3 regions of the Streptosporangium sp. G12 genome follow, and region 2 is predicted to be linked to each of the others. Evidence: riboswitches for the same ligand, from Rfam matches in the RefSeq annotation. Region 2 holds a riboswitch; each other region holds the start of a gene.
What was found. Region 2 has a riboswitch for S-adenosylmethionine ahead of ACVCAG_RS25460 (aminotransferase class V-fold PLP-dependent enzyme). Riboswitches for the same ligand answer to the same signal wherever they lie in the genome.

Region 1: it holds a riboswitch for S-adenosylmethionine, as region 2 does, so the genes downstream of both, ACVCAG_RS18880 (glutathione S-transferase C-terminal domain-containing protein) here and ACVCAG_RS25460 (aminotransferase class V-fold PLP-dependent enzyme) in region 2, are expected to answer to the same signal.
Region 3: it holds a riboswitch for S-adenosylmethionine, as region 2 does, so the genes downstream of both, thrC (threonine synthase) here and ACVCAG_RS25460 (aminotransferase class V-fold PLP-dependent enzyme) in region 2, are expected to answer to the same signal.

Annotation. Positions count from the first base shown of each region.
Region 1 covers NZ_JBRIQO010000011.1:245,321-253,006, reverse strand. The annotation lists gene ACVCAG_RS18915 (ABC transporter permease) at 1-159, shown strand, start outside; gene ACVCAG_RS18910 (ATP-binding cassette domain-containing protein) at 206-973, shown strand; gene ACVCAG_RS18905 (enoyl-CoA hydratase-related protein) at 1,033-1,806, shown strand; gene ACVCAG_RS18900 (TetR/AcrR family transcriptional regulator C-terminal domain-containing protein) at 1,959-2,696, opposite strand; gene ACVCAG_RS18895 (ATP-binding cassette domain-containing protein) at 2,797-3,735, shown strand; gene ACVCAG_RS18890 (ABC transporter permease) at 3,728-4,480, shown strand; gene ACVCAG_RS18885 (DUF402 domain-containing protein) at 4,538-5,059, opposite strand; SAM riboswitch class IV at 5,112-5,224, shown strand; gene ACVCAG_RS18880 (glutathione S-transferase C-terminal domain-containing protein) at 5,264-6,199, shown strand; gene ACVCAG_RS18875 (FAD/NAD(P)-binding protein) at 6,196-7,686, shown strand, end outside.
Region 2 covers NZ_JBRIQO010000017.1:95,844-103,529, forward strand. The annotation lists gene ACVCAG_RS25450 (cytochrome P450) at 1-842, opposite strand, end outside; gene ACVCAG_RS25455 (TerC family protein) at 870-1,736, opposite strand; SAM riboswitch class IV at 1,971-2,086, shown strand; gene ACVCAG_RS25460 (aminotransferase class V-fold PLP-dependent enzyme) at 2,139-3,482, shown strand; gene ACVCAG_RS25465 (NADH-quinone oxidoreductase subunit D) at 3,500-4,684, shown strand; gene ACVCAG_RS25470 (acyltransferase family protein) at 4,709-6,010, shown strand; gene ACVCAG_RS25475 (DUF3180 domain-containing protein) at 6,089-6,541, opposite strand; gene folK (2-amino-4-hydroxy-6-hydroxymethyldihydropteridine diphosphokinase) at 6,538-7,035, opposite strand; gene folB (dihydroneopterin aldolase) at 7,032-7,421, opposite strand; gene ACVCAG_RS25490 (nuclear transport factor 2 family protein) at 7,619-7,686, opposite strand, start outside.
Region 3 covers NZ_JBRIQO010000054.1:23,451-31,136, reverse strand. The annotation lists gene ACVCAG_RS44620 (cold-shock protein) at 1-22, opposite strand, end outside; gene ACVCAG_RS44615 (MoaD/ThiS family protein) at 369-644, opposite strand; gene thrC (threonine synthase) at 667-1,962, opposite strand; SAM riboswitch class I at 1,977-2,119, opposite strand; gene ACVCAG_RS44605 (alpha-lytic protease prodomain-containing protein) at 2,338-3,870, opposite strand; gene ACVCAG_RS44600 (RNA polymerase sigma factor) at 4,167-4,724, opposite strand; gene ACVCAG_RS44595 (trehalose-6-phosphate synthase) at 4,955-6,379, shown strand; gene ACVCAG_RS44590 (MFS transporter) at 6,463-7,656, shown strand.

The DNA.
Region 1 (7,686 bases), on a different contig from region 2:
GCGGCCGAGTCGGGGCTCGGCTACCGGATCGTCCGGGCCCAGCGGTTCCTGCAGACCGACAAGATCTTCGCGGTGCTCATCGTGATCGGGGTCGTCGGCCTGCTGATCGACGTCGCGCTGCGCGTCCTGCGCGACCGTCTCGGGAGGTGGGTGGTGTGAGGTCCACGTCACGAGTGCCGAGCGACCGTTCCGGAAGGTGGGCGGCATGACCCTCGTGCTGAGCGGTGTGGCCAAGGACTACGGCACCACGCGCGTCCTGGACGGCATCGACCTGTCGATGGAGCCGGGCGAGTTCGTGTGCGTGGTCGGGGCGAGCGGCTCCGGCAAGTCGACGCTGCTGTCGTTGATCGCCGGGCTCACCCCGGCGAGCGCGGGATCCATCTCGCTCGACGGGGCACCCGTCACGGGCCCCGGGCCCGAGCGCGGGCTGGTCTTCCAGTCGGGCGCGCTGTTCCCCTTCCTCACCGTCGCCGAGAACGTGGCCTTCGGGCTGCGGCTGCTGCCGATCTCCCGGGCGGACAGGGAGCGGCGGGTCCGCTGGTATCTCGGCGAGGTCGGGCTGTCGTCCCTGGCGGGCGCGCTGCCCCGGCAGCTGTCCGGCGGGCAGCGCCAGCGGGTGGCGATCGCCAGGGCGCTGGCGTGCGAGCCGGCCGTGCTGCTGCTGGACGAGCCCTTCGGGGCGCTGGACGTACAGACCAAGGAGGACATGCAGCTCTTCCTGCGCGAGGTGTGGCGCGACACGGGCACGACGGTGCTGATGGTCACCCACGACGTGGAGGAGGCCGTCCTGCTCGCCCAGCGGGTGCTCGTCTTCGCCTGCGGTCCCGGCAGGGTCGCCGCCGAGGTCCCGATCGACCTGCCCGCCTACCGGGCCCTCACGGTCAAGCGCACCTCCTCCTTCCTCGGCCTGCGTGCCACGGTCGAGGATCTGGTCCGCTCGCACATGCTGACGCCGGAGAGGGAAAAGGTGTAGAACGATATTCTGTGGCTCTCCGGGCGGAGAGCCCCGACGGGCTTCCGAGGGGATGCGGGATGGTCGATCTGGTGCTGTCGTCGATCGAGCGGGGCGTGCTGACGCTGACGTTCAACCGCCCGGACCGGCTCAACGCCTGGACCGACGAGATGGGCCGCCGCTACTTCGACCAGCTGGCCGAGGCCGAGAAGAACCCCGAGGTCCGGGTGATCGTGGTCACCGGCGCGGGGCGGGGTTTCTGCGCCGGTGCGGACTTCCGGACGCTCACCGCCCTGCAGGACGGCTCCTACGCGGGGCGGCCCGACCCGCGCCCCACCACCTTCCCGACCACGATCCGCAAACCGATCATCGCCGCCGTCAACGGCGCCTGCGCCGGGCTCGGCATGGTCCACGCCCTGCTCTGCGACCTGGTCTTCACCGCCGCCGAGGCCAAGTGGACCACCGCCTTCGCCCGGCGCGGCCTGATCGCCGAGTACGGCATGTCGTGGGTCCTGCCCCGGCTGGCCGGTCAGGCCAGGGCCATGGACCTGCTGCTGTCGGGCCGCACCTTCACCGGCGCCGAGGCGTACGAGCTGGGCCTGGCCGGCCGGTCGGTGCCGGGGGAGAGGCTGATGGAGGAGACGCTGGCCTACGCCCGCGAGCTGGCGACGTACAGTTCCCCGGCCTCGATGGCCGTGATCAAGCGTCAGGTCTGGGGTGACTGGCAGCAGAGCCTGGAGGCGTCGGAGTCGGCCGCGACGCGTCTGATGGCCGAGTCCTTCGGCCGGTCGGACTTCGTCGAGGGCGTCGCCAGCTTCGTCGAGCGCCGCGCGCCCGGCTTCCCGCCCCTGTAGTCCTCCGCGGCCCCTGGGCTTCTTCGCGGGCGAGGCCGGCGGCCTTCCGTTCCGTCGAGCGCCGGACGCCGTCGAGCGCGGGACGCCGCCGGGCCGCCGGGCCGGGGCGGCTTCCGGCGCGAGGGGTGCGAGGGGTGCGAGGCCGTTCCGGATCAGGCGGGCGGTTTTCCGGTCACGAGCACCGCGACGCCGTCGAGGATGCGGTCCATGCCGAAGGCGAACTCGTCGTCGGGACCGCCCGACATGTCGAAGACCCGGGCTTCGAGAAGCTCGTGGATCTCGGGGAAGCGCTCGGCGTCGGTGAGCCTGGCGAGTGACCGGGCGTAGCCGGACAGCGCCTCCTCGTCGGTGACCTGGGAGGCGTCGAAGGCGTCCTGGAGGTCGGCCAGCAGCGCCACCTCGGTCCTGACGAAGCCGTTGACCAGCAGCAGCGCCGCCAGCTTCGTGTCCGGGTCGAGTCCGGTGCCGCGCAGGCAGCGCAGCCCGGCCTCCAGCCAGGCGACGTGGTTGGGCATGATCCCCGGGCCGGTGATGGGGATGCGCAACGACCAGGGGTGCCTCTGCAGGGAGGCGCGCATGGCGGCGGCCCACCGGTGGACGCCCCGGCGCCAGTCGTCGCCCGGCTCCGGAAGCGGGGGAGGAGGGCCGAGCACCGCGTCCGTGATGAGCATGAGCAGGTCGCCCTTGGAGGTGACGTAGCGGTAGAGCGCCATCGTGGAGACGCCGAGCTCGGCGGCGATCTTGCTCATCGAGACCGCGGGGAGTCCCTCCGCGGAGCCCACGCGCAGGGCCGCCTCCACGATGTGCTCCAGGCTCAGGGTGCGTTTGGGCCCCTTGCCGGGCCGCTCGCGCAGCCCCCAGGCGATCTCCACGCTTTCCGGCACTTCCATCGCGCTCCCGGGCTTGACCGTCCTTTCCCGTGAGTGTATACCTTACGCAATACCGCGTATGCCATAAACAGTAGAGCGTACGCCATACGCAGGAGGGGCAGTGGAACCAGCGATAGAGGTCGTCGGCCTCACCAAGTCCTACGGCCGGGTCGCCGTCCTGACCGGTGTCGACCTGCGCGTCGCCAGGGGCAGCGTGTACGCGCTGCTCGGTTCGAACGGCGCGGGCAAGACCACGACCGTGCGCACCCTGGCGACGCTGGTCAGGCCGGACGCGGGGCGGGCCACGGTGGCCGGGTTCGACGTCGTGCGCGACCGCCGCCGGGTCCGCCGCGCCATCAGCCTGACCGGCCAGCACGCGGCGGTCGACGAGCTGCTGACCGGCGAGGAGAACCTGCGGATGATGGGCCGCCTGTCCGGTCTGTCGCGCGCGGCGGCCCGCCGCAGGGCGGCCGAGCTGCTGGAGCGGTTCGACCTGGTCGAGGCGGGGAGGCGGCGGGTCGGCACGTACTCGGGCGGCATGTGGCGACGGCTGGACCTGGCCGCGGGGCTGGTCGGCGCGCCGTCGGTGATCTTTCTCGACGAGCCGACCACCGGTCTCGACGTGCGGAGCAGGCAGGCGATGTGGGAGGTGATCACCCAGCTCACCGGCACGGGTACCACGGTCTTCCTGACCACCCAGTATCTGGAGGAGGCCGACAGCCTGGCCGACAGGATCGCGCTGCTCGACGGCGGGCGGGTGGTGGCGGAGGGCACCGCCGACGAGCTCAAGGCGAGGGTCGCCGCCTGGCGGCTGGACCTCGTCCTGTCCGACGCGCGGTCGTTCGCCGAGGTGACGCGCCTTCTCGGGGCGCGGGCCCTCCACGCCGATCTCGCCACGCTGACCGTCGGGGCGGCCACCGACGGGAGCGCCACGGGGATCCGCGCCCTGCTGGACGAGGTGGACCCGGGGCGTTCGGCGGTCGAGAGGTTCACCGTGCGCGGCGCCACGCTCGACGACGCGTTCCTCGCGCTGACGGACAGGGAGCGGGCCGGTGTCTGAACTCGCCGCCTGGCCGGTGATGACCGGCCGTGCCGTCCGCCTGTCGCTGCGCAACCTCGACGCGCTGCTCACCTCGTTCCTGATGCCCGTCCTGGTCATGCTGCTGTTCGTCTACCTGTTCGGCGGCGCGATACAGACCGGCACCGACTACGTCACCTACGCCGTCCCCGGCATCCTCGTCATGTGCGCCTCCTACGGCGCCTCCCTGACCGCGGTCGCCGTCAGCCACGACATGAGCCGGGGGATCGTCGACAGGTTCAGGTCGATGGACGTCGGCGGCGGGGCGTTCCTGGGCGGGCACGTGGCCGCGAGCACCGTGCGCAACCTCACCTCGCTCGCCATCGTGTTCGCCGTCGCGTTCCTGCTCGGCTTCCGGGCGGACGCGGGCCTGTCCGGCTGGGCCGCGGCGGTGGGCGTCCTGGTGGTGTTCGTCCTGGCCATGTCCGCCGTCTCGGCCCTGGTCGGCCTGCTGGCCAGGACGCCGGAGGCCGCGGGCGCCTTCACCTTCCTGGTGATGTTCCTGCCCTACCCGAGCAGCGCCTTCGTCCCGGTGCACACCATGCCCGCGTGGTTGCACGGGTTCGCGGAGAACCAGCCGGCCACGCCGATCATCGAGTCCGTACGCGGCCTGCTGCTCGACCGGCCCGTGGGGGGCGACCCGTGGAAGGCGCTGGCCTGGTGCGGCGGTTTCCTGCTGGTCTCGGCGGTCCTCTCCGCCAGGATGTTCCGCCACCGCGCCCGCTGAGGTCGCGGGGGTGCCGGGGCGGTGGGGGTCGCCACCCCCGGCACCCCCGCCCATGGTTCAGCCGACCAGGGTGAGCCAGCGCGGCGCGTCCCCGAAGGGGGCGGTGCGGGAGGTGACGGCCTCCATCAGCCAGGCGGCCGAGGCTCGGGCGTTCTCGACCACGTCGGTCGGGTAGGCGTACTTGACCCGGTGCTCCTCGAACTCGTCCTCGTCGTCCAGGAAGACCCTGCTCGGGCGGCCCTTCAGCAGGTTCCGGCGGGTCCGGATCACGTCGAGGTCCAGGTCGACCATGGTGACCTCGCCGTCTCTCCACTCCGGCACCGTGGAGACGTCGCAGTAGATCTCGTGCTTGTGCGGGGCGGCGTTGAAGGCGGCCGTCCACCAGGCGTCGCGCGGGAAGAGCATCACGAACGGATGCGGCCAGGGGACCGCGGGACCGTCGCCCTTGTGGCCACTGGAGTCGGCCACGCAGCCCGTCCACACCCCGTGCTCGTCCTCGCCGAGCAGCAGGCCGCGGTGATGCCAGTGCAGTGATCCGTCGTACTTGCGGTAGACCACGTTCACGCTCTCATAGGACATTCCACGACACTAAGCCTTGACAGAGATCTATGTATTTCCTACCTTCTAAATAGGTTAAGAGCGTCAGTGAGAAGCCCCGGCTGGCTGACCGGCAACCCTCGCACCGCGGCGGGGTGCCTCCGGGGGAGACCTGGCGGCACGGTGGGCGTGCCGCAAGCGCGGACCCCCTCAACCAGGGTCACCGAGACATGCCGGGAGCGCCACATGTCGAAGACCAGCACACTGAACCACGCGAGCCCCGTCGACCTCGACACCCACGGCCACTACCGGCCCGGTGGCAGGCCCGGCCCGCGCTACCCCTTCCAGGGGCGGATCGGCACACCCGCCTTCCCCACCGAGCCCGGGCGCTACCACCTCTACGTCGCGGCCGTCTGTCCGTACGCGCAGCGCGCGTCCATCGTGCGCTCCCTCAAGGGACTCCAGGACGTGGTCTCGCTCTCCTACGTCGACGACGAGCGCGACGGGCGCGGGTGGGCGTTCCGCGAGCGGCGCGGGGCCGACCCGGTCAACGGGTTCACCATCCTTCGGCAGGCGTACGAGGTGACCGAGCCCGGCTTCGACGGGCACGTCTCGGTGCCGGTCCTGTGGGACAGGACGACCGGCCGCATCGTCAGCAACAACTTCCCCGACATCACGATCGACCTGGCCACCCGGTTCGGCGGCGACCCCGAGGCCGACCTCTACCCCGAGGAGCTCAGGCCGGAGATCGACGAGCTCAACACGAGGATCTACGAGATCGTCAACACGGCGGCGGGCCGCGTGGCGGCGACCACCACCGAGGCCGCGTACACCGAGGCGCGCGGGGCCGTGGTCGCCTTCCTGGACGAGCTGGACGCCCGCCTGGCCGACCGCAGGTTCCTGTTCGGCTCGGGGATCACCGAGGCGGACGTGCGGCTCTGGCCGACCCTGCTCCGCTTCGACCTGAGCGACAACCCGGCGGCGAGGATCAGCGAGCGCCCGCTGACCGCCTTCCCCAACCTGTGGGCCTACGCCAGGGACCTGTACGCCCACCCCGCCTTCCGCGAGAACACCGACTTCGCCGTCGTCGCCCGTCCGTCGGGCGAGACCGACGCTTGGCGGATCCCGGTCGAGCCGTCGCACGCCGACTGGGACCAGCCGCACCGCAGAGCCGCCATATGAGCGCCTCGATCGCCGTCGTCGGCGCCGGGCCGACGGGCACCTGCCTGGTGGAGCGCATCTGCGCCAACGCCGCCGACCTGCTCGGCTGGCCGTCGCTGGACGTCCACGTGATCGACCCCCACCCGCCGGGCGGCGGGCGCGTCTGGCGCCACGACCAGCCGGACCTGCTCTGGATGAACTCCGCCGCCGCCGACGTGACGCTCTTCACCGACGAGTCGGTGCGCTGCGAGGGACCGATCCGCCCCGGACCCACGCTGGCCGAGTGGCTCGGCGGCGACCCCGGCAGGTTCGCCTCCCGCCCGGCACAGAACGGCTACCTCTCCCACGTCTTCCGGCAGGCGGTGGCGAACGCCCCGCGCGGCGTCCGGGTGCACGTGCACGCCGCCCGCGCCGTCGACCTCGCCGACGTCCCCGGCGGGCAGGCGGTGACGCTGGACGACGGCCGGACGATCGAGGCCGACGCGGTGATCCTGGCCCAGGGACACGGCGACGTGACGCCGACGAGGGAGGAGGGCGCGCTGGCCGATCTGGCCGCGCGCGGGGGGCTGCGCTACCTGCCCACCGGCTACGCGGCGGACCTCGACCTGGACGGCGTTCCCGCGGGAGAGCCGGTGATCGTGCGGGGGATGGGGCTGGCCTTCGTCGACCTGATGGTGCTGCTCACCTCGGGCCGGGGCGGCCGGTTCGTCCGCGAGTACGACGGGGAGCTGGTCTACCTGCCCAACGGGCGCGAGCCCCTCCTGCGCGTGGGGTCGCGGCGCGGCGTGCCGTACCACTCCAAGACCGGTTACCCCTTCACCGGCGCCCGCCCGCCGGTGCCGCGCTTCCTCACCCGCGAGACGCTGGGGGAGGGACCGTGGAACTTCCGCCGCGACGTGTGGCCGCTGGTCGCCAAGGAGCTGGCCTTCGCGTACTACCACGAGCTCATCACCGCCCACCCCGAGCGCGCCAAACTGGGCTGGGCGCAGTTCGAGGAGGGCTTCGCCGCCGAGGAGTGGCGCAGCCTCGGGATGCGCAGGCTGATCCGCGAGGCCGTGCCCCGGCACCCGGACCGGCTCGACTTCGACCGGCTCGACCGGCCGCTGGACGGCATCCGGTTCGGCGACCAGGCCGGCCTGCAGAAGTGGATGCGCGGCTATCTCACCGTCGACCTGGAACGACGTTCGGATCCGGCGCACAGCGCCGACCACGCCATGATCCTCGGGCTGCTCTCCGTCTACGGTGTCCTCGCCGAGCTGGGCGTCTCCGACCCGTGGTTCGGCGGGTTCTTCAGCTACGTCGCCAGCGGCCCGCCGGGACCCCGGCTGGAGGAGCTGCGCGCCCTGGCCAGGGCGGGGGTGGTCACCTTCCTCGGCGCGGACCTCAAGGTCGACCACCACGACGGGCGCTGGCGGGCACAGAGTCCCACCGTGCCCGGCGGCGTGACGGCCACCACCCTCGTCGAGGCCAGGCTGCCCGCGCCCAGCGTGAGCCGGGCCGTCGACCCG
Region 2 (7,686 bases):
AGCTCCTCGACCGCCGTGGGCAGCAGGGCGTGGTCGGCGCGGAGCCGGTCCAGCTCGGCCGGGTTGCGGAACAACGACCACCAGCCGTTGCCGGTGACGTTGACGGTGGCCTCGTGCCCGGCGTTGAGCAGCAGCACGCAGGTGCCGACCAGCTCCTCCTCGGTGAGTCTGTCACCCTCGTCGGCCACCAGGGCGAGCGCGCTGATCAGGTCGTCGCCGGGGTCGGCCCTGCGGGCGCGGGCCAGCTCGACGAGATAGGCGGAGAACTCCTCGGCCGCCCGTACGGCCGTGTGCTGGGCCTCGACCGACGGCTGGAGCTCGTACATGCCGCAGATGTCGGCCGACCAGGGCCGCAGCAGGTGCCGGTCGGCCTCGGGGACGCCGAGCATCTCGGCGATCACGGTGACCGGGAGCGGCTCGGCGACCTCGGCGATCAGGTCTCCGCCGCCGCGCTCGACGAAGTCGTCCACCAGTTGCCCGGCCATCCGGGCGACCTTGGGGCGGAGCGCCTCGACCATGCGGGGGGTGAACGCCTTCGACACCAGCCGCCGGAGCCTGGTGTGCACCGGCGGCTCGACATCGAGCATTCCCGCCCTGATCACCCGCCAGAACGGGTCCTGAAACTCGGGGTCGTCCGGCCTGCCGAACTCCTGGTGCGAGGCCACGTGCAGGTAGGAGCGGCCGAGCCTGCGGTCCCGCAGCAGCGCGTTGACGTCGGCGTGCCTGGCCACCAGCCACTGGCCGGTCGGTTCGAAGAAGCTGACCGGCCGCTCCCGCCTCAGCTCGTCGTAGACGTCATAGGGGTGGGCGACGAATTCCGGATTCCAGGGATCAAAGCGCACGTAAGCATCGTAATCCCCGGTTCAGGATCAGGTCTGCTCGTCCGGCTTCCCCCTCTCGACCGGCTCGTCCGTCCGGCCCGCCGGAACCCCCTGACCCACCGGGGTCCCCGGGGTGTTCGTGCCCTCCGGCGTCTCCGGACCGGCCTCGCCCTCGGTCTCGTAGCGGGAACGCAGCTCGACCGGCCTCCGCCCCGCCTTGCCGCGCATCCGGATGTTCAGCAGCTCCACCAGCAGCGAGAACGCCATCGCGAAGTAGATGTAGCCCTTGGAGATGTGCTGCTCGAACCCCTCGGCGATGAGCACGACGCCGATCAGCACCAGGAAGGACAGGGCGAGCATCTTGATGCTCGGGTGCCGGTCCACGAAGCGGCTGATCGGCCCGGAGGCGACCAGCATCACGATGACCGAGACGATGACGGCCGCGATCATGACGCCCAGCTCGTCGACCATGCCGACCGCGGTGATCACCGAGTCGAGCGAGAAGACGACGTCGAGGATCATGATCTGGATGATCACCGAGGTGAAGGACGAGGCGACCTTGCCCTCGGAGTGGTGGGACTCCCCCTCCAGGCTGCCGTGCATCTCGTGGACGCTCTTGCCCAGCAGGAACAGGCCGCCGAGTATCAGGATCAGGTCGCGCCCCGATATCCCCTGCCCGAAGACCTCGAACATCGGCTCGGTGAGCCTCACCACCCACGACAACGCCAGCAGCAGCAGGAGGCGGCTGAGCAGGGCGACGGCGAGACCGAGCTTGCGGGCCTTGTCGCGCTGCTCGGGCGGGAGCTTGCCCACCAGGATCGAGATGAAGATGATGTTGTCGATTCCCAGGACGATCTCCAGGGCGACAAGGGTGAAGAACCCTATCCATATCTCCGGGTTGGTCACCCAGTCCATTGCTTCCTCCTTCGTCGGCCGACGCCCGAACGCACCGCCGGCCCAGCTGCCTGAATGCTTCTTCGACTGACTGCCTGGACGACCGGGGGACGCCCGGAGTTCCTTTCCCCTCATCACGCTTCGCTGTCAAATCCGCCGGGCGTTCCCGAGGACGCCCGCCCCGGCTCCGATATCGGGTTGATCACGTTTCGGACTTGCGGGGCACCGCGAGGTGTCGGTTATAGTTCCCCCGTAGGTCATGAGTGCCAGTGACAAGCCCCGGCTCGCTGGCCGGCAACCCTCGCGTCCGCGGCGGGGTGCCCCGGGTGAGGACCTGGTCCGGCACGAGGTGTGCCGGGCAAGCGCGGGCTCCAGGCACCTGTGTCATGGGTTGGGGTCCGATGACCTCGAAGGAGCCCTGGCATGTCCACCCTGACGATCTTCACCCCCGCGAGCCCCGCGATCCCCGCGAGCCCCGCCCCCGTCGCCCCGGCCACCCCCGCCGCTCCGGTGACCGTCCCCGGGACCTACGCGTCCGGTGACCGCCCGATCCCGGCCGTGCTCGGCTCGGACCTGGAGGTCCCGGTCAGGGGCGGCAGGCTCGTCCGCTACGCAAACCTCGACTACGCCGCGAGCGCCCCCTGTCTGGAGCCGGTGAGCGTCGCCGTCGCCGCCGCGCTCCCGGCCTACTCCAGCGTCCACCGCGGCGCCGGGTACGCGTCCCAGCTGACCACGGCCCGCTACGAGCAGGCCAGGCACACGGTGCGCGCCTTCGTCGGCGCCCGTCCCGACGACTCGGTGATCTTCACCCGCAACACCACGGACGCGACCAACCTGCTGGCCCGCAGCCTGCCCGAGGGCACCACCGCCGTGGTCTTCGACACCGAGCACCACGCCTCGCTGCTGCCCTGGGAGCGGGTCGTGCGGCTGGCGGCCCCCGCCTTCCCCGGCGAGGCCGTCCGCGCCGCCGACGACGCCCTCGCCTCGATCGACGGCCCCAAGCTGCTGGTCGTGACCGCCGCCTCCAACGTCACCGGGGAGCTCTGGCCGATCGCCGCGCTGGCCCACATCGCCCACCGCCACGGGGCCCGCGTCCTCGTCGACGCCGCGCAGCTCGTCCCGCACCGCCACCTCAACCTGACGGCTCTCGACCTGGACTACGTGGTCTTCTCCGGCCACAAGCTCTACGCGCCGTTCGGCACCGGCGCGCTGATCGGCCGTTCCGACTGGCTGGCCGAGGCCGAGCCGTACCTGCGGGGCGGCGGCGCGGTGAAGGCCGTGAACGACGACGGCACCGAGTGGCACGACGACCCCGAGGCCCGGCACGAGGCGGGAACCCCGAACGTGCTGGGCGCCGTCGCGCTCGCCGCGGCCTGCGACGCCCTGACCGCCACCGGCTGGACCCCGCTGGTCCGCGAGGAGGAGCGCCTCCTCGAGCGCCTGCGCGCGGGCCTCGCCTCCGTCCCCGGCGTGCACGAGCTGTCCCTGTGGGGCCCGGACCACCCGCGCGTCGGCATCGTCTCCTTCGTGGTGGACAGCTTCACCGCCCGCGAGGTCGCCGAGGCCCTGTCCGGCGACTACGGCATCGGCGTCCGCGACGGCAAGTTCTGCGCCCACCCCTTCGTACGGCACCTGCTGGGCGCCAAGGACGGCGGCTGCGAGGACGTCACCGCCTCCGCCGTCCGCGCCTCCATCGGCATCGGTACCACCTCCGAGCACGTCGACCGGTTGATCGACGCCCTGCGGGATCTTGCCTCGCGCGGCTGACGTGACAGCATGGCCCTATGACTGAAGGCGCGCCCCGCGAGCTGAGCGTGGGAATGGGGGCGGGAGCCGAGGCCGTGCGGGGGGCGCACGGCAAGGAGCTCGCGACCGAGGACATGATCCTCAACATCGGTCCGCAGCACCCGTCCACGCACGGCGTGCTGCGGCTGCGGCTCACCCTGGACGGGGAACGGATCAGCTCGGCCGAGCCGATCGTGGGCTACATGCACCGGGGCGCGGAGAAGCTCTTCGAGGTGCGCGACTACCGGCAGATCATCGTGCTGGCCAACCGGCACGACTGGCTGTCGGCGTTCGCCAACGAGCTGGGCGTCGTGCTCGCGGTGGAGCGGATGCTCGGCATGGAGGTGCCGGTCAGGGCGGTTTGGACGCGCACGCTGATGGCCGAGCTCAACCGGGTGCTCAGCCACCTGATGTTCCTCGGCTCCTACCCGCTGGAGCTCGGCGCGATCACCCCGGTCTTCTACGCGTTCCGGGAGCGCGAGACCCTCCAGGCCGTGATGGAGGAGATCTCCGGCGGGCGCATGCACTACATGTTCAACCGGGTCGGCGGCCTGAAGGAGGAGATCCCCGAGGGGTGGACGGGCCGGGTCGCCCAGGCCGTGGCCGACGTGCGGCGACGGCTGCCCGACATCGAGAACCTGATCGTCGGGAACGAGATCTTCCTCGCCCGCACGCGCGGGGTGGGCGTCCTCGACCGCGAGACGATCATGCAGTACGGCGTGAGCGGCCCCATCGCCCGCGCCTCCGGCGTCGACGTCGACCTGCGCAGGGACGAGCCGTACCTCGCCTACGGCGAGCTGCCGGTGAAGGTCGTCACCCGGTCGGCGGGAGACTGCCACGCCCGCTTCGAAGTGCTGCTGGAACAGGCGAAGGTCTCCCTCGACCTGGCCGACGCCTGCGTGGAACGGCTGCTCGACCTGCCCCCGGGGCCGGTCAACCAGCGCCTGCCCAAGGTGCTGAAGGTTCCCGAGGGCCACACCTACGCCTGGACGGAGAGCCCGCTCGGCCTGAACGGCTACTACCTGGTCTCGCGCGGGGAGAAGACGCCGTGGCGGATGAAACTCCGCTCGGCCTCCTTCAACAACGTCCAGGTGCTGCGCGAGATGCTCCCCGGCCACCTGGTCGCGGACATGGTGGCCATCCTGGGCTCGATGTTCTTCGTCGTCGGCGACATCGACAAGTGACGAGTAAGGCACGGTTGGAACCGCATGACCGAACCCGGTGAGGATCAGGAGAGGGCGACTCCCCCCGTCTCCTCGGCGCTCCCCACACCTCCCGCACCTCCCGCCCCCTCGGTGTTCCCCGCACCCCCCGCCGCTCCCGTTCCGGGAGCCTCCGGGCCCGCCGCGACCGGAACCGCCGGAACTTCCGCCACCGCGACCACCGCGACCTCGGAGCCCGTGCCGCCCGAGGTCCCTCCGGTCGGGGACGGGCCACGGCGGGACCGGTACGTCGACTGGCTGCGCGCGTTCAGCCTGATCGTCGTGGTCGTCTGGCACTGGGCGTTCACGATCCTGCAGTGGGGCCCCGACGGCCCCTCTCCGACGAGCCCGCTGGGCTTCACCTCGGGGCTGTGGATCCTGACGTGGCTGCTGCAGGTGCTGCCGCTCTTCTTCTACGTGGGCGGATACGTCCACCTGCTGTCGTGGAACCGGGCCTGCGAGCGCGGGGTGGGCATCGGCACCTTCGTGTCGCGGCGCATCCGGAGCCTCGCGATCCCCGCGCTGGCGCTGGCCGGAACCTGGATCGTGTTCGGCGCGCTCGTGGCGTGGGCGTTCGGGATCGAGTGGATGGACCGCGTGGTCCTGCTCGTCATCAGCCCCCTCTGGTTCATCGGCGTCTACCTCGTGCTGATCGCCCTGCTCCCGATCTCGCTCTGGCTGCACCGGCACTACGACGTGCTTGCCCTGATCTGGCTGGCGGGCGCGGCGCTCGTCGTCGACGTGCTGCGGCTGCGCTACGGGTACGAGGCCGCGGGCTGGCTCAACATGATCATCGTCTGGGGACTGGCCCACCAGGCGGGTTTCTTCTACGACAGGGTGGTGGCGCTTCCCCGCCGCTTCGACGTCGCCATCCTGTGGACCGGGTTGTTCGCCCTCTTCGGCCTGGTCTACTCGGGCATCTACCCGGGTTCGATGGTGGGCGTTCCCGGCGACAAGCTCTCCAACATGGCGCCGCCCACCTTCGTCATCGTGGCGCTCCTGATCTTCCAGATCGGCCTGGTGGAGGTACTGAGGCCGTCCATGGAACGCCTGCTCGAACGTCCCAGGTGGCAGCGCGTGAACGAGACGGTCAACCGGTTCGCCCTCCCGCTGTTCCTGTTCCACACGACCGGCATGGCGATCTGGGTGGCGCTGACCTGGTGGCTGGCGGGCGGCGGGCCCGGCGCCGGGGTGCGGCCGGACCTGTTCTGGTGGCTGGAGCGCCCCCTGGCCGTCGCCGGGGCGCTGGTCTGCACGCTCCCGGTCATCATGCTCTTCGGACGCAAGTGGACGGCGAGACGACGCTAGCGCGACCCCGCGGGAACGAGGCCGGCGCCGCGCCCGGGCGGCGGACGGCCAGGTGGGGCCGGAGCCGGGGCCGGCGCCTCAGCGATCGTCGTCCGCGGAGTCCTTGGGCACCTTGCAGCAGTGCTCCAGGTACAGGGCCGAGCAGATCAGCAGCACGCACACCAGCATCGACCCGCCGGTGATGAAGAAGTCGCGGCGGGGGACCTCCTGCTCCAGCAGCTCCACCGTGTAGAGGGTGAACCCGGCGAAGATCCCGCCGAAGATCGCCCCGCCGTACGCGGAGGCCTTGGCCAGGGCGGCCAGGCGGGCCACGGCCAGGGGCTCGACGGGCTTGGTGTCGGGCTTGCGCTCGATCCTGGCCTTCGTCATCCACCCGCTGTAGAACTCGCCGATCGCCAGCAGCAGCACCGTCGGGATCGCCGTCCACGGCACGGTCGGCAGGTCCGAGTAGAGCGGTCTGAGGAGCGCCCAGGTGAGGATCGCGAACACGAGGAAGATCCCGATGAGGGCACCGGGGCGGGTGGGCTTCACACGGGCCTCTGGAGGGTCAGGTCGGGGCGCGGCCGTACGTAGCCCTGGTCGAGACCGGCCAGCAGGTCGGCCACCCGGCGGCCGGAGAGGGCGGCGCCGGGGTCGGCCCGCACCCAGGGGACCAGCACGAACGCGCGCTCGTGCGCCCTGGGGTGCGGCAGGGTGAGGTCGGGATCGTCCATGACGACGTCCCCCACGGTGATCAGGTCGATGTCCAGGGTGCGCGCTCCCCAGCGCTCCACCCGGACCCTGCCGAAGGCGTTCTCCACACCTTGAGCACGATCGAGGAGCGTCCGGGGTTCCAGCGCGCTCTCGGCGATCACCACCGCGTTGAGATAGGCGCCCTGTTCCGGACCGCCGACCGGGTCGGTCTCGTAGACCGGCGACACCGCGACGAACGTGAGCTCCGGCTTCTCGAACAGGGCGTCGAGCGCGCCCCGCAGGGTGCCGAACCGGTCGCCCAGATTGCTGCCGAGCGCCAGGACCACCCTCATGCCCGGCCCCGGGTGATCGTCACGATCACGTCGTCGAACGGCAGCGGGATCGGCGCGGCGGGCTTGTGCACGCTCACCTCCGCCGCCTGGACGAGCTCGCGGGCCAGGCAGACGTCGGCCAGGCGCTGGGCGAGGGTCTCGATCAGGTCGACCGGCTCGCCTCCCACGACCCGCGCCAGGTCCTCGGCGAGTTCGCCGTAGTGGACGGTCCTGGTGAGGTCGTCACCGGCCGCCGCCGGCGCCGTGTCGAGGAACAGGGTGACGTCGACGACGAACTCCTGGCCGAGCTCCCGCTCCGCCGCCAGCACGCCGTGCCGCCCGCGCACCCGCAGCCCTCTGAGGCTGATCCGGTCGGTGGCCGTCCTGCCGGACTCGCCGGAGGGCAGGCCGTACGCCACGGCCCCGGACGAGCCCAGGACCAGGTTCTCCAGCGGATCCGGCAGCCGGCCGCCGATCGGACCGCCGGCCGGCTCGTCGGCCGGATCTCCGATCAGGTCGTTGACGCCGTCGTCGATCCGCAGGGGCCGTCCCCCGGCCACCGGGTGACCGCCACCCCCGCCGGACCGTTCACCGGTGCGTTCGCTCACGCGGCTTCCTCTTCCTCGTCCTCGTCGTCCCCCTGCAGCACGGGTGAGCCGTGGTGCAGCCAGA
Region 3 (7,686 bases), on a different contig from region 2:
ATTTGACGGTGCCCTGCGCCACTTGCGACTCCTCTTACTGGTCTTAAGGACGACGCCCATTCCTCTCGCGAAGTCCTCAATCGCCGGGACGGACTTCGCCACGTCGATCGTTCCGACCATACCTGTGGGAAGCGGTAGGGCAACAGAGTCAAGCACCAAACTACCGCTTTACGAGAGCTTTTAGTACGAGAACAGAGTTTCACTATCACTATTAGTTAGTTAAGGGTTACATCATCCATCTAGTCCACGAATATGAGCTTGCATCATAAAATACGGCACCCGCCCGGCCGGAGCCGGGCGGGTGCCGTGGAGTCGCGGGTGCCCCGAGGGTGGCGCGGGGCGGTCAGCGCCGCGTCAGGGCGGGAGAATCAACCTCCGGCCACCGCCGGGATGATGGAGACCTGGACGCCGGAGGGCGTGGCCGTGTCGAGGTTGTCGACAAAACGGACGTCCTCATCCCCTACATAGACGTTGACAAAACGTCGGATCTTTCCCGATTCATCAAGAATCCGGGCGCCGATCCCCGGGAAGTCCGCGTCGAGCTTCTGAAGAACATCGCGCAGGGTCTCACCCTCTCCGTTCACCTCGGCGGCACCATCGGTGTAAGTCCGGAGAATCGTCGGAATCCGCACAGAAACGCTCATAATTCAGTACCTTTCACGATTTCTAGGCGATAGCCGCACGGAATGCGTCAAGAGAAGGCCGAATCACCGCGGTCGGGCGCGCCTCCGCGGCCACCGCGTCGAGGGTCTTGAGGCCGTCTCCGGTGTTGAGCACCACGGTCTCGGCGTCGGGGTCGAGGGTGCCCGAGGCGACCAGCTTGCGCAGCACCCCGACGACGACGCCCCCGGCGGTCTCGGCGAAGATGCCCTCGGTCCTGGCCAGCAGCCGGATCGCGTCGACGATCTCGGCGTCGGTGACGTCCTCGACCGCACCGCCGGTGCGGCGGGCGATGTCCAGGACGTACGGGCCGTCGGCCGGGTTGCCGATCGCCAGCGACTTGGCGATCGTGTCCGGCTTGACCGGGCGGATCACGTCGTGGCCCGCCTTGTAGGCGGCGGAGACCGGGGAGCACCCCTCGGCCTGGGCCGCGAAGATCTTGTACGGCCTGTCCTCGACCAGGCCGAGCGCGACCAGCTCCTTGAAGCCCTTGTCGATCTTCGTGAGCTGCGAGCCCGACGCGACCGGGATGACGATCTGGTCGGGGATGCGCCAGCCGAGCTGCTCGGCGATCTCGTAGGCCAGGGTCTTGGACCCCTCCGCGTAGTACGGCCGGAGGTTGACGTTGACGAAGCCCCACTGGTCGCCCAGCTCGTCGCCGATGAGCTCGGAGCAGAAGCGGTTCACGTCGTCGTACGTGCCCTCGATGCCGATGAGCCTGCCGCCGTACACGGAGGCCATGACGATCTTGGCCTGCTCCAGGTCGGAGGGGATGAACACGCAGGCGTCCAGCCCGGCCCGCGCGGCGGCGGCGGTCACGGCGCCGGCCAGGTTGCCGGTGGAGGAGCAGGAAAGAGTGTGGAAACCGAAGTTGCGGGCGGCCTCGACGGCGATGGCCACCACGCGGTCCTTGAAGGAGTGCGTGGGGTTGCCGGAGTCGTCCTTCACGTGCAGGGAGCGGATGCCCAGCTCGCGGGCGAGGTTGCCGGCGTTGACGAGCTTGGTCCAGCCGGGCGCCATGTTGGGCTTGGCGGCCACGTCGTCGGGGACGGGCAGCAGCGAGCGGTAGCGCCAGATGTTGGTCGGCCCCTCGGCGATCCGCTCCCGGGTCACACGCCCGAAGTCGTACGCGATCTCAAGGGGCCCGAAACACTCGTTACAGGCGAAGCTGGGGCCGAGGTCGTAGCGGGCACCGCACTCCCGGCAGGACAGGGCGACGGCGGGGCCGAAGCGCCGGTCTCGCGCGTCGCCGGCACGACCGGAGGAGGAGGTGGTGTTGTTCTCAGTGGTTGCGAGCGCCATGAAGCGAGGCCTTTCCCTCATCTTCGTCTGCGGACCACCCTGGTCACAGACCGGAATTGGCACCTGTCCCGGCCGACCTCGTTCAGATCACGAGTCTTGAACCGGGATGGTTGCCGGGGCTTCGCAGGGCCGGTCCCTCCACCCCTCTGGATGAGCAAATATTCAGTTGGAAACCTGACGCGCAGGTCCTCAGCACTCTACCCCGACCCGCCGCCCTCCTGACTCCTTGTCTCACTGTGCGAGACATGGCGTGTTATCCACCGGACGATCGAACCTTGGCCGCCGGTCGCGGGGCACCCGGCACGCGCCCCGGACGGCAGGCGGGGTCCCGCCCCCTTCCCGGTCGTCGCCGCCGGAGGCGACCCGCCGGAGCGGTCACGGCACTCGGATCCCCAGGGTGTAGGAGCCGGAGCCTGCCACGGAGACCACCCGGTAGCGGTAGTAGCCGGGCGTGCCGTTGTAGGAGATTCTCTCGTCGGGACCCGCGCTGCTGGAGGTCGCGACGACCGACCAGCCCGCCCTGTTCCACTTCTGCAGGTACAGGTCGAAGTCGGTGCCGTCGGGGCCGTCCAGGCAGGCGAAGTGGAGGCCCCCGGCGGTCGGCCTGTAGTGGAGACCCTTCGGCTGGTAGGCGGCCCCACCGGCGGCCAGGGTGCCGTTGTGGGTGTTGGGGAAGCCGTTGCAGGTGCCCGTGACCGGCGGCGGCGGATTGCCCGCGGTGGTCCTCAGGGCCAGGCCGTAGGCGGTGAGGATCGGGGCGATCGGCTGGAAGTAGGTGGTGCCGCCCTGGTTGCAGTCGCCGGAGCCGCCGGAGGTGACGCCCTGGGCCTGGTCGACGGAGATGAACGAGCCGCCGGAGTCCCCGGATTCGGCGCAGACGGTGGTGCGGGTCAGCCCGAAGACGTTGCCCTGGGGGTAGGTGATACTGGCGTCGCGCTGCTGGATGAGGCCGCAGTGCCAGTCGGTGGTGGAGCCGGACCGGCAGACCGAGGCTCCCTCGACGGCGACCTGGGCGCCGGCGACGGGCGCGGTGCCGCCCTGGCCGTTGTCCACCGTCGGGGTGGCCGTCCAGTTGTCGTTGACCGAGACCCAGGCGTAGTCGCTGCCGGGGAAGACCGATCCCTCGAAGGTGCCCTGGGCGATGCGGTTGAAGCCGGTGGTGGCGGCGCCGGTCCTGCCGCAGTGACCCGCGGTGACGAAACCCTGCCGGGTGTCCTTGAGCACGGAGAAGCCGATCGAGCAGCGGCTGGTGCCGCCGATGTAGTAGGCGTCGCCGCCCACCAGGTCGTACAGCGGCTGGGGAACCTCGGTGGAGGGCAGCACCACTACCGCCGCTTTGTTCACCTCGGCGCTCTCGATGACGTTCTCGGCCGCCTGGGGTTGCGTGGACAGGACGACCACCTTGTTCCTCTTCACGTCGACGTAGCGCGCGCTCGACACGAGCGGCTGCGGCGGCAGGGTCTCGTCGAGCTCACGCTTGATCATGGTGAGCTCCGCCAGTGACCTGGTGACGATCTCGGCCTGGACTCCCGAGTCGAGGATCGTGGGGATGTCGGCGGCACTGGTGGTGGCCGCCACCAGGGTGTGCGCGGTGCTTCCCCTGAGCCAGGTGCCGCCGAAACGGGAACCGAGCCTTCTGCTCAGCTGTGTCGCGATCGGGGTCAGCCGGACCTCGTTGAGCAGCCGGGCCTGGGCCTGCGCCGGGGTCAGGCCCAGGTCGCGCCCGAGCGCCGCCAGCATGCCCGGTGGCGGTTTCAGCGCGGCCGACATGGCCGACATGGCCGACGCGGCGGCGGGCGTGGCCGGGGCGCCCGTCGCGTGGCGTTCGGCGCCGGCCGGTACGGCTGCCAGGGCAAGTGCGCTGGCCGTCAGGGCGCATGATGCGATGACAACGTGTCTACGGAACATGTGGGCTCTCCTCGACCTTTGCCTGTGAAGCGCGAGGGGAGATCACCACATGTCACCGGTTGATCACATGATGCGGGCAACGCCACCTTAAATCAGGTGAGGCCGCCGGAGCCGCACGCCACACGGAAGGTGCGCTCGAACGGTTTCCGTCGGCGGCTCGCCCCGAACCGGGCGCCGTCCGCACCTGCCGTATCTTCACCGGGTGCCGTTCCAGCCGGTCGAAAGCCCCAGCCCGGTACCGCTCCCAGCCGGTCGGAGCCTGACCGGCTGGGCACCTTTCGCGGACCGGGCGGCGGTCAGAAGCCGTAGGCGTCGCCCAGGGCGCCCTGGACGTACTTGCGCGCCTGGTGGATGCGCGACTTGGCGGTGCCCAGCGGGATGCGGAGCTGCTCGGCCACCTCGTTGTAGTCGAGCTGGCAGATGTCGCGCAGCACCAGCGCCTGGGCCAGCTCCGGCTTCTCGGCCTCCAGCGCCTCCATCGCGTCGAGCAGGTCCAGCCGGGACCCGGCGATCACGCTCACCCGGGCGACGTCCGGCTTCTGCAGCGGCAGCTCGTCGGAGCTCTGCTCGGCCGCGCGGCGCTTCAGCGAGCGGTAGGTGGTCCTGGCGCAGTTGGCGGTCACGATGTGCAGCCAGGTGCTGAACCGTGCGCGCCCCTCGAAGCGGCCGATGTTGCGCGCCACCGCGAGCAGGGTGTCCTGGCAGGCCTCCTCCGCGTCCTGCCGGAAGGGGAGGATCCGGCCGCAGTGCCTGAGCACGGCGGGCTCGATCCGCTTCAGCAGCTCGCCGAGAGCGCGGTGGTCGCCCTGGGCGGCCGATCGGGCCAGGTCCTCGGTCGTCTCGTCCAGCGCCATCACGGGCCCCCATCAGCGGTCACGGTCGCTGGACATCCTACGGTCGGGGGTCGCGGATGGTGACCCTCCCTCATCGCCACAAAAAGGGTGATAGAGCGGGGCTCATCACTCCACCTGCTGACAAGAGCTGACACAATTCGATGGACGCCGTTCCTTCCATGACCTGAAGAGCGAGGACATCCCGACCAGGTGCCGGTTAACCTTGGGGTCTCCACGCTCAAGGAGAATCGATGAGCGCGATCCTGGTGGCCTCCAACCGCGGCCCCGTCTCCTTCACCCTCTCCGAGGACGGCTCGCTGTCCATGCGCAGGGGAGGTGGCGGCCTGGTCTCCGGCCTGTCGGAGGTCGCGAAAGACCTCAACGTCCTGTGGGTCTGCGCGGCGCTGTCCGACGGCGACCGCGGCGCCGTGCGGCTGGCCCCCGGCGGCCGGCTCGACCAGGCGGGCTACGACACCGGGGCGCTGCGGATGCTCGACATCCCCCCGGCGACCTTCCACCGCGCGTACAACGCGGTCGCCAACTCCACCCTCTGGTTCGTCCACCACCTCCTGTACGACATCCCCAACAGGCCCTACTTCGACGCCAGGTTCCGCCGTGAGTGGGAGTCGTACCAGTCCTACAACGAGGCGTTCGCGATGGCGCTGGCCGAGGAGGCCCCGCACGGGGCGCGGGTGATGGTGCAGGACTACCACCTGAGCCTGGTCCCGGCCATGCTCAGGGGGGAGCGCCCCGACCTGCGGGTGGCGCACTTCTCGCACACGCCGTGGGCGCCGCCCGAATACTTCAACCTGCTCCCCGACGACGTCGCGACCGAGCTCCTAGAGGGCATCCTGGGCGCCGACCACGCGGGCTTCCTCACCGCTCGCTGGGGCGGGGCGTTCATGGACTGTTGTGAGACGGTGCTCGGCGCGCGGGTCGACCGCGGGGAGCGTACGGTCACGCACGCGGGCAGGACGACCAGGATCGGCACCCACAGCCTGGGCGTGGACGGCAAGGCGCTCTGGACGCGGGCGTCCGAGCCCGACGTGGAGTCGCACATGGCCGCGCTCCGCGCCCAGGTGGGCGACCGCAGGCTCATCGTGCGGATCGACAGGACGGAGCTGTCGAAGAACATCGTGCGGGGACTGGTCGCCTACAAGCAGTTCCTCGCTGCCCACCCGGAGTGGCACGGCCGGGTCACCCATCTCGCCTTCGCCTACCCGTCCCGGCACGACCTGCCCGAGTACCGCGAGTACACCGCGGCGGTGCAGCGCTGCGCCGAGGAGATCGAGGACGAGTACGCCACCGAGGACTGGGACCCGCTGATCCTCAACGTCGACGACGACTACCCGCGCTCGCTGGCCGCCTACCGGCTGGCCGACGTGCTGCTGGTCAACCCGATCCGCGACGGCATGAACCTGGTCGCCAAGGAGGGGCCGATCCTGTCGCCGCACAGCGCGCTGGTGCTGTCGCGGGAGGCCGGCGCCGCCGTCGAGCTGGGCGAGCACGCGCTGACGGTGAACCCCTACGACGTCTCGGCCACGGCCGCCGCGCTGCACGAGGGCCTGACGATGCCCTCGGACGAGCGCGCCAGGAGGGGGGTCCTGCTGGCCGCCGCGGCGACCGCGCTCCCCCCGCACCGGTGGTTCGCCGAGCAGCTCGACGCCCTCGGGTGACGACCCAGATCATTAAGCGGTTTTAGACCTGTATGAGATAGTTTTTGTGGCTATTTCACTTTTCTGGCGTACAGGAGACCGAGTTGACCGCGATCGCGCCCGTCCGGCTGATCCGCGACCGCGCGACCTGGCTGATCTACCTCCAGCTCGGTGTCTTCGCCACCTACCTGTACGGCCTCAGCGCCGCGCTCCCGCTGCTCCGCCTCGACCAGGGCGTGTCCCAGGCGGTCGCCGGGCTGCACGGGACGGCGATGGCCGTCGGCGGCATCATCACCGGCCTCGCCCTGCCCTGGCTGACCGGGAGGATCGGCCGCCGGGCCGTCATCTGGACCGGGATGGCCGGGATGAGCGCCGGCACGCTCATGGTCGCGGCGGCGCCCACCGCGCTGCCGGTCACTCTCCTCGGGTACGGCGTCGCCAGCGGGATGTCCTCGATCACCCTGTACTCGGGCATGGCCGCGCTCGACGACCGGCACGGCCCCGCGGGCCCGGCGGCGATCAGCGAGGCCAACGCCGTCTGCGTGATCGTCGGCATCGGGGTCCCGTTCGTGGTCAGCGCCGCCGCGCAGAGCGCCCTCGGCTGGCGGGCCGCGCTGCTGGTGACCCCCGCGCTGGCCGCGCTGCTCGCGCTGGTCATGGGGCGCGTACGGCTTCCCGAGCCCGGCGACACCACCGGCGGCGCCGCCGCGGAGGGGCGTGCCCGCTTCGGCTGGCGGTTCTACCTCGCCGCCGCCGTGCTGTTCTGCTGCGTCGCGACGGAGTTCTCCTTCAACCTGTGGGCGGCCAAGCTGTTCTCCGACCAGACCGGGCTGCCCGCGGCGGTGTCCGCGACCGCGGTCGCGGCGTTCACCGCCGGGATGGCGGCCGGGCGGCTGGCCGGGGCCTGGCTGGCCCTGCGGGTGCCCCCGACCGTGCTGTTCCTCGGCGCCCTCCTGGTCGCGGCCGCCGGGTGGGCGATCTTCTGGCTGAGCACGAACCCGGTGTTCTCCTACGCGGGCCTGGCCGTGTCGGGACTGGGGATCGCGCTGCACTTCCCGATGGCGCTGTCCCGGGTGCTGGCCGCCTCCGGCGGGCGGCGGGACCGGGCGTCGGCGATGGCCTCGATCTTCGCCGGGCTGGCGGTGGGGATCGGGCCGTTCCTGCTGGGCGCGCTGGCCGACGGGTTCGGCACCCAGCAGGCGTTCCTGATGGTCCCCGCCCTGATCGGGCTCGCCGTCGGAGGGCTGCTGATCACCGCGGGCGGACGTCTCCGGGCGGGCGCCGGCGAGCCCGCCTGAGCGGACGCGGGCGGGGACTCCCGGCGCGTA